4 regions of the Dendrosporobacter quercicolus genome follow, and region 2 is predicted to be linked to each of the others. Evidence: riboswitches for the same ligand, from Rfam matches in the RefSeq annotation. Region 2 holds a riboswitch; each other region holds the start of a gene.

Region 1 (2,202 bases), on a different contig from region 2:
GCTAAGGCAAATGCCAATGCCGATCATCAAAGCGCCGCCCAGACGGCTTTGGCGATTGCCCGGGCGGAAATCGCGTCAGGCGGCTGGGATCTGATTATTTTGGATGAAATTAATTATGCCGTCAAATTTGGCCTGGTAACGGTCAGTGAATGTCTGGAACTGATCGGACTAAAATCCGGCCAAATGCATCTGGTGTTTACCGGGCGTGACGCGCGGCCTGAACTTATTGACTGCGCTGATTTGGTGACCGAAATGAGAGCGGTCAAGCATCCGTATCAGCAAGGCGTAAAAGCCCAGAAGGGAATTGAATTTTAAAAATAAAATAAGCGTGGATTTGCTGTCTGGCAGTCAATTTCGAAATTTAAATAAGCATAACTTGACAATCGTTTGCAGAAATGTAATACTAATAGCGTAAATATCAAAAAATGAATATTGTTTGGTACAGGTGCCCGTTTTGGGCTTAATAGGGAAGTCCGGTGCAATGCCGGCGCGGTCCCGCCACTGTAATGGGAGAGCAAATCCAACATGCCACTGGGGTATTGCCCTGGGAAGGGTTGGATAGCAATGATCCAGAGCCAGGAGAACTGCCTGTACATCAATCACCGATTGACCTGCGAGTGACGGGGAGGGGATTTGTGCAATTCAGCTCATACAGCGTGTTAACATTGTGCATTTTCGTCCTGGCTTTTACGGCCAGGACTTTTTGTTTCCGAAGATACTGACTTTTGGAGGAGACAGGGTAATGCACGGTTTAGCGTGAAACTGATGGCTAATCTGTATGACTCTTTGAATAAACCGTCTTTTAATGAGACGGTTTTTTATATTATCCCCGGTTACGGGGAAAGGGGAGGGATAAAGAGCAGCATAAGCCCACGATTATTGTTCAAATTATGAGATAAGGAAGGATTGACAAGATGTCGACAACGGATGGTGAAAAACAGGCGGCTGCGGCAATGCCGGCAGTGACCTTTGACGAGTTTGCGCCGACCAGCTATGAACAGTGGAAAGCGCAGACAATTGTTGCCCTAAAAGGTGGAGTCTTCGAAAAGCGGATGTTTACCAAAACCTATGAGGGGATTCAGCTTGAGCCTATTTATACAATGGACAATACCCAAAACCTTAGCCATATCCATTCTTATCCGGGCGGGGATTATTACCTGCGGGGCGTCAACGCCGGCGGTTATGTATCTACGCCCTGGAAGATTGCCCAGCAATGCGCGGAGGCGCTCCCGGCCAAATTTAATGAAACAGCCAGGCAGGAACTGGCGAAAGGCAGCACCAGCCTGAATATTGCGCTTGACACGGCAACTCTGTCCGGTCTGGACGCCACTGACGCTGCTGCGAAGAGTATTGGCGATCAGGGGGTATCACTGTCAACGCTTCAGGATGCTGCGGAGGCTTTGGCCGAGATTCCTTTATCCAAGCACGATCTGCATATCTATACCGGATATTCCAATATCAGCCTGTTGGGCCTGATTACAGCCCTGTCCAAAAGCAATGGCCAGGCTTATCAAAATATCAGCGGCTGCATCGGCGCTGATCCTATCGGGGCGCTGGCCGGATCGGGCAGGCTGCCTTGCAGCCTGGAGGAGTTGTATCAGGAACTGGCTCATTCCACCGTGTGGGCTGACGAGCATATGCCCAATATGCGTACCATTTTGGTGCGCGGTGACGTTTATCATGACGGCGGGGCCAATGCCATTCAGGAGATTGGCTATGCCATGAGCGCGGCAATTGCCTATGTCAGAGAACTTAAAGAGCGTGGCCTGGATATTCAGGTGATTGCCAAGCATATCCGTTTCAGCTTTTCACTGGGTTCGAATTTCTTTATGGAGATTGCCAAAATACGGGCGGCCCGGATGATTTGGGCGCAGATTGCGGAAGCCTTCGGCGGTGATAAGGACGCCCAAAAAATGAATGTACACGCCCGTACCTCCTATTTTACCAAAACCACCTATGATCCCTATGTCAATCTGCTGCGTACCACGACCGAGTCCTTTTCCGGCGTGGTCGGCGGGGTTGACAGCCTGCAGGTAGGCTGCTTTGACGAAGCAATCCGTCCTGGCGACGAATTTTCCCGCCGGATTGCCCGCAATACCCAGCTGATGCTGCAAAATGAATGCAACCTGATTCAACCGGTCGATCCGGCCGGCGGTTCCTGGTATATTGAAACCCTGACGCAGCAGGTGGCTGAGAAAGCCT
Region 2 (2,202 bases):
CGAGTGGCGTGTAACAAGGGCTAGTGAAGGCTGGCTGATTGTAAAATAATCGAGAAACTGCCAATGGCTGCGTACTGCGCAGCCATTGGCAGTTTTGAAAGGCGTGGGCAAGTATTTTGAAAATCAGCCGGCTTTGGCCTGGTTTTTTGCGCCACTTGCCCATTTTGCATAGCCCGGCGCCGGCTCCTGACTTTTCTGGCTGGCAAAAGCGTTATCCACATAGTGGCCGAAATGTGCAGTATCGGGACACCTGTTGGCGTTATGGTGCTTACACAAAGTCCGGTGTTTCCGGTTTTTTTGACGACAATCCTGCTTTTAAATAAATTCTTGACAGGAATTTTTCATCATGTTACCATTTAAGTAAAAGTTTGTAAGAACAGTGAAAACAAAATATTTTGGAGACAGGTGCCCTTAAGGGCTTAATAGGGAAGACCGGTGCAAAACCGGCGCGGTCCCGCCACTGTAATGGGGAGCAAATCCGAGATAATACCACTGGGCTGAATGCCTGGGAAGGTTCGGATTAGCGAAGATCCGGAGCCAGGAGAACTGCCTGATCTAACAGTCGCCATTTTACCCACGAGCGATGGGGAGGGGATTATATCACATGATCTTTCTGTCCGGCTGCCTGCCGGATTTGTTTATTTAACGAAAGCTTTCATGATAAACAAGCCCTCCTTTATGCTGTCGAAAGGAGGGCTTGTTTTGTAGCATAAGCAATTTCAATGATCAGGCATTTTTGCGGTTTCCTGAAGAAAAATAGACAGGCAAGCTAAGTTTGCCTGCATAGGGGAGTTTATTGTGACACTCATCAATTATAGTGAACCAACACAACCGGATGCAAATAACAATTTACAGGTAACAACACTATACAAGGGGATTCTGGCCGGCAGGTTAGGTGCTCACCCGGACACACTGTGGGCCACGGGAGCATCCTATATTTATCAGACCACACAATTCCCTGCCTCTGAAACCAAATATCACAATTACTATCTCCTGGTCAGGGTGGGCTCCTATTTTGGCGCATGCGCCCATATTCCTCAGCAATTGGACATGCAGGCTGCAGCAGAGCTTTCCGGACTTCCGCTGCATACGGTGCTGAAAGATGAGCGGCTACCTGTGCAAATTGCGGCGATGGATGCGTATCTGGGCGCCATATATCCCCATAAGGATTACTGCACCAGGATGATTGAACTGCCTGCGGGAACGCCGGTTCAAAGGGCTGAAGCGCGGGATGCTCTCATCGCGGAAATGGCCGGCATAAAAGAAAACCAGCAGGTCGCTTTGATTGGAGTGGTCAATCCCCTGGTTCAAGCAATTAAACTCCGCGGCGGGATCTGCCTGCCCTGCGATTTACAGTTAGAGAAAACGCAGTGGGGTGAAGTCGTTGAAAAGGATATGGAGAAAGTTCTCGACCGGGCGGACAGCGTTATTTGTACCGCAATGACGCTGAGCAATGGGACTTTTGACCGAATACTGGCCGTAGTAAGGGCGAGGAAAATCCCCTTGACGGTCTATGCGCAGACAGGCAGCGCCGTGGTAGCCCGGTTTGTAAATCGCGGCGTGACAAATCTGATTGCTGAGCCTTTCCCGTTTACGCAGTTTAACGCGGCCGCATCCCGGGTCTATTGTTACAAAGCGACTGATTAAATATGTTTCAGCAAACACGACTTTGCGAAGAAAGAAGGGGCGAGATGATCAGTAATATATTAGGCGCAATCGGCAATACGCCTATGATTACCATACCGAACAGCAATCAGCCGGATGAAGGGCAGATTTTTTTCAAGTATGAGCGCAACAACCCTGGCGGCAGCATCAAAGACAGACCGGCAATTTATATCATTGAGGAGGCTGAGAAAAGGGGCTTGTTAAAGCCTGGCGGTACGATTATTGAATCGTCAAGCGGCAACTTTGGCATTTCCCTGGCCATGATCGGCGCAGCCAAAGGCTATCATGTGATCATTCTGGTTGATCCCAAAACAACAAGCGCCAATTTGACGCTGTTAAAAAGTTTCGGCGCCGAGGTGATCGTTGTAACCGAACAGGATGATTGCGGGAGTTATCATAAAACCCGCATCTCATTGGCCAACAAAATGGCGGAAGAGATTGATAACGCCTTTCGTCCCGACCAATGCTTTTGTCTGCTGAACGGTGAAGCCCACTATCACAGCACCGCTTGCGAAATTTTGCGGGATTGTTCGGATA
Region 3 (2,202 bases), on a different contig from region 2:
GCCCGAAGGGCTGCGGCGGATACATTCTACGGCTGTACCGGGCACCATGCCCATATCCAGAATTCTTCGTCTTAACAGTCCGTGAAGCTCTATGGCTGCAACCCGGCACGACTCGCCTGCGGTTAGGGCTGATAAGGCAATGGGGTGCTTTGCATTCACTTGGCAGAACCTCCTATTGCTATTAGCTCCAGGCAACAATAACGTGAAAAAAAATTGCTGTTGTATAGTAACGGGCTTTGGCCAGGTTAGCTGTAGTTTTAGCGAATGTTACCTGTCTTTTGTATGCTATGATGAGTCCTTGGCGAGTGTTACCGCCGGCGGCAATTTTTGCTGCGCGCAAAAGGCTTTTCCGCCGCATAAGCGGGCGGTTATGTTTCCCCTGCCCGCCCCAATGGCGGCTGCGAAAAAATGTTTGACTATTCAAACTACAAATGCTATGATTAGCTTACTGAATATCCTCATTTAACTGAATACGCGGTATAGGTGCCCTAAGGGGCTTAATAGGGAAGTCCGGTGTAATGCCGGCGCGGTCCCGCCACTGTAATGGAGAGCAAACCCAATAAATGCCACTGAGATGATCATCTTGGGAAGGTTTGGGGAAGCAATGATCCAGAGCCAGGAGAACTGCCTATATGTCAATCACCGTTATACTCACGAGCGATGGGGAAGGGGATTTTGCACAATTGTGTTTATCATCTTCCTGGCTGCCTTTTTATAGCCAGGTTTTTTATTGATATTCAATTTTGGTCAAAAAACCTCCCGTCAGGGAGGTTTTTTTACACTCTAAGCGTATCTTGCGTGGAGAGTTTTCATTGCTCATAAGGTAGAATGTTTTGGTTGCGCCTGGGAACGCAACGCCGTCCTGTATGCTTACAGGACTTCCCTTTTTCAATTCTCAATTTAATATAAAACGGCCGGGAAAGGAGATGCGCAGTCAGCGGCGATAAATGGAATTGTTTCTAAACCGGATAGGCTATTCATTTGGAAAGGACGAGGACAAGCAATGAAAAATTTAATGAGATTTAGTTTAAGTATTGCCTTGCTTTGCGCTGTGGTATTTGGTTTTGGCGCAATCAGCGCAACTGCAGTTGAGGCGGCGTCCAAAAAGGCGATTGTTGTGACCAGTTTCGGGACAACCTTTGACGATCAGCGCAGGGACAGTATTGAAAGCGTGGAAAACAAAATTAAGACCGGCTTTCCCGACTATGAAGTACGCCGGGCATTTACTTCCAAAATTGTGATGAAACGTCTGGCTGAACGCGGTATTTACGTTGACAGCCTTGAGCAGGCGTTGGAAAAGCTCCGGCAGGAAGGCTATAAAGAGGTTGTCGTTCAACCCACCCTGTTCACTCCCGGTGAGGAATATGACAATAAGATCGTTGCGGTGGTGCATCAGTATGCCCATGCGTTTGATAAACTTGTCGTCGGTCGTCCGGCGGTGACTTTTACCGGCGCTCACGGGACGCCCAATGATTATGCGATTGCCGCAAAAGCCTTAAAAACTCAGCTGCCGGTACTGCAGCTGGCTGACCGCGCGGTAGTATTTATGGGGCATGGCTCGCCGAATCATGTAAACCCTGTTTACAGCCGCCTGCAGGAACAGCTTGACGCTGCCGGGGCCAATGCGGTTATCGGGGTTGTTGAGCCTACCGGACCGACCATTGAAGATGTACAAGCCAGTTTGAAAGAGAGAGGCGTCAAAAGAGTAATTTTAATGCCCCTCATGGTGGTGGCCGGCGATCATGCCAATAACGATATGGCCGGGGATGAGGAAGATTCCTGGAAAAATATCCTGCTTGCCGACGGTTATCAAGTGAGCGTTTATGTTCACGGCTTAGGGGAGAATGCGGCCTTTCAGGATATTTACGTTCAGCATGTACGGGATGCTGTGTATGGAAATTACCAAAAGGCTCATCATGGTTCGAAAAAATAATTGATCAGCAGTTAAGCCTGAGGCAGCCCTGAAATTTTTTCAGGACTGCCTAGGGTTTTTTGTCTTTTTATATGGTATACTTAATTTTGGTTTTTTTAACCATTTGGCTAGCAAAACCAAATTCGCGCCAGCGGCTTTGTTATTAGGAGGTATTTATGTCAGGAGTTTTTTATGGTGTTGGTGTAGGTCCGGGCGATCCGGAACTTTTAACAGTCAAAGCAATTAAGGCAATTGAAGCGGCAGATGTGATTATTGCTCCCAAAACCGAA
Region 4 (2,202 bases), on a different contig from region 2:
AGAAACACCGACCGCCCCAGGCTAAAAACCGTAAAGGCCAGCCAGATGCCGTGATTGCCCATTCCGGGAACAGCCAGCCACAGGCAGACAAAATAAGTAGCTAGGGAATAAAGAAGTGAATTGCGGATGGGCGCGGCAAGCGTTGCTCCCACAAAGATCCCGTATAGCTGCAGACCCCAGAAAGCGGCCGGCGGAAACAGGGCAATCCAGAACATGTATTGCAGCGCAACCTGCTGCACCTCAACAATTGTGGTAAACAGTTCGATCAGCGGCCGTTGGAATAATCCTACAATTGCCGTTAGCAGCAAGGCCGTAATACCGCCCCAAAAGGCGGTCAGCCTGACGGTTTTGACATAAAGAGCCTTGTTTTTTTCGCCAATTGCCTGGCCAACCAGTACCGTTCCGGCATTGGCGAAGCCGCTGAGAAAATAAGCCATAACGAAATGCAGCTGCATCAAAACGGCATTGCCTGCAAGAATGGTGTCACCATAACGCAGGCCGTAGGCGGCCAGACAATTATAGACCGTCAGCAGGCAGGCTGTCCGGATAAACAAATCGCGGTTGACCTTCATCATCTGGATAAACGCGGCCGGGTCAATGACCGTTTTTAGCGAAAGGTTATGCACATCGACTGCCCCGGTGCGCAGCAGAATGACGGCGCTGACAATGGCGGCCGCAATTTCCGCAATCAGCGTGGCCGCCGCCACGCCTTCGGCGGTCATGCCAAGACCGGCCACAAACAGCACGGCCAGCAGCATGTTCAGTACATTCATAAAGATCTGCAAGGCCAGAGAAAGCTTTACTTTTGCCCGGCCCATCAGCCAGCCGGCAATCACATAATTGCCAAGGGTAAACGGAGCGCTCCAAATGCGTATGTCATAATAGGCGGCGGCAATCGCGCCAACGGTCCCGCTGGGCGACAGCAACGCAAAAGCAATCTGCTTGATCGGCCACTGCAAGGCGACAATAAGCAATCCGAGACTGACGGCAATGACCATTGGCCGCAGCAGCGCCAGGGTAATCGCCTGTTTATCGCCGGTGCCAACGGCCTGAGCGCTAAACCCGGAGGTACTGACCCGCAAAAAGCCCAAAATCCAATACAGCGTGTTGAAAATCAGTACCGCAATGGAAACCCCGCCAATGTATGCAGCCTGCGGCAGCCGGCCCATAATCGCGGTATCCACCACCCCCAGCAAAGGCGTGGTTAAAGTGGCGATGGTCAGAGGTACGGCCAAAGCCATAAACTTTTTGTGATCAGCCAGGCCAATCACCGTTGTTTTTTCCTGCATGTGTTCTCCTTTAGTCCGATGTATAAAGTAAATGTCCCAATGCAGCCATAACTGTATTGGGACGAAATAAGCACAATAAACTATTGTACAAATCTCCTCCCTATCGCTCGCAGGTAATAACGGTGATTGACATATAGGCAGTTCTCCTGGCTCTGGATCATTGCGCATCCAAACCTTCCCAAAACGGTTGCGTTTCAGTGGCATTTCTTGGAATTGCTCTCCCATTACAGTGGCGGGACCGCGCCGGCATTCAACCGGACTTCCCTATTAAGCCCTCACGGGCACCTATACCGATAATTTAATTGTAGGCACATACTTGCACATAACCTTATGCATACAAAGTATTGCATAAAAAGCCTAAATTTGTCAAGCCTTGTCCGCCCATTTCCCGCCCCCGATCACCGCATCGCAGGCTGCCGGGCAGCGGTCACCGGCAGTCAGACAGCCGCACCATACGACCGAAGCGGTGCAGCATTCATTCATGCCAGCCGGCTCCCTTCCTCCCGTCCGCAGCGGTAATCAGCCAGCTGATCGGAAAAATCCAGCACCGAATAGAGGAGTTTGCGGGAATAGGCCTCTTTTACCTGTCCCAGCTCCGCTATCCGCTCTACCGCTTCAACAATCCGCCCCTCGGCAAAAAATAAGGCCCGGTCGCACAGATAGGCCACAGCCGCCAGATCATGGCTGATAAACAGATAAGACAACTGAAATTCTTTCTTTAAACTGTCCAGCAAATCCATAACCTGAACCTGTACCGACACATCCAGCGAGCTGACCGGTTCATCCAGCAAAATAAATGCCGGATTGGTGGCCAGCGCCCGGGCGATGCAAACCCGCTGGAGCTGCCCGCCGCTTAGCTGATGGGGATAACGCTTAAGATAATCTCCGCCCAGTCCGACCTTTTCCAGCAAAT

The links. A riboswitch is a leader RNA that binds a small molecule or an ion and turns the genes downstream of it on or off. The one in region 2 is predicted to bind cobalamin.
Region 1: another riboswitch for cobalamin. It lies ahead of BLR06_RS07550 (methylmalonyl-CoA mutase family protein); the one in region 2 lies ahead of BLR06_RS05000 (Rossmann-like domain-containing protein).
Region 3: another riboswitch for cobalamin. It lies ahead of BLR06_RS07805 (sirohydrochlorin cobaltochelatase); the one in region 2 lies ahead of BLR06_RS05000 (Rossmann-like domain-containing protein).
Region 4: another riboswitch for cobalamin. It lies ahead of BLR06_RS07620 (MATE family efflux transporter); the one in region 2 lies ahead of BLR06_RS05000 (Rossmann-like domain-containing protein).

What each region holds. Positions count from the first base shown of each region.
Region 1 is NZ_FNHB01000002.1:317,572-319,773, forward strand. Features, by position in the region: gene cobO (cob(I)yrinic acid a,c-diamide adenosyltransferase) at 1-315, shown strand, start outside; cobalamin riboswitch at 427-606, shown strand; gene BLR06_RS07550 (methylmalonyl-CoA mutase family protein) at 915-2,202, shown strand, end outside.
Region 2 is NZ_FNHB01000001.1:1,093,011-1,095,212, reverse strand. Features, by position in the region: cobalamin riboswitch at 387-568, shown strand; gene BLR06_RS05000 (Rossmann-like domain-containing protein) at 799-1,647, shown strand; gene BLR06_RS04995 (PLP-dependent cysteine synthase family protein) at 1,692-2,202, shown strand, end outside.
Region 3 is NZ_FNHB01000002.1:377,785-379,986, forward strand. Features, by position in the region: gene BLR06_RS07795 (FeoA family protein) at 1-159, opposite strand, end outside; cobalamin riboswitch at 465-646, shown strand; gene BLR06_RS07805 (sirohydrochlorin cobaltochelatase) at 1,004-1,933, shown strand; gene cobI (precorrin-2 C(20)-methyltransferase) at 2,089-2,202, shown strand, end outside.
Region 4 is NZ_FNHB01000002.1:337,184-339,385, reverse strand. Features, by position in the region: gene BLR06_RS07620 (MATE family efflux transporter) at 1-1,289, opposite strand, end outside; cobalamin riboswitch at 1,409-1,593, opposite strand; gene BLR06_RS07615 (ABC transporter ATP-binding protein) at 1,769-2,202, opposite strand, start outside.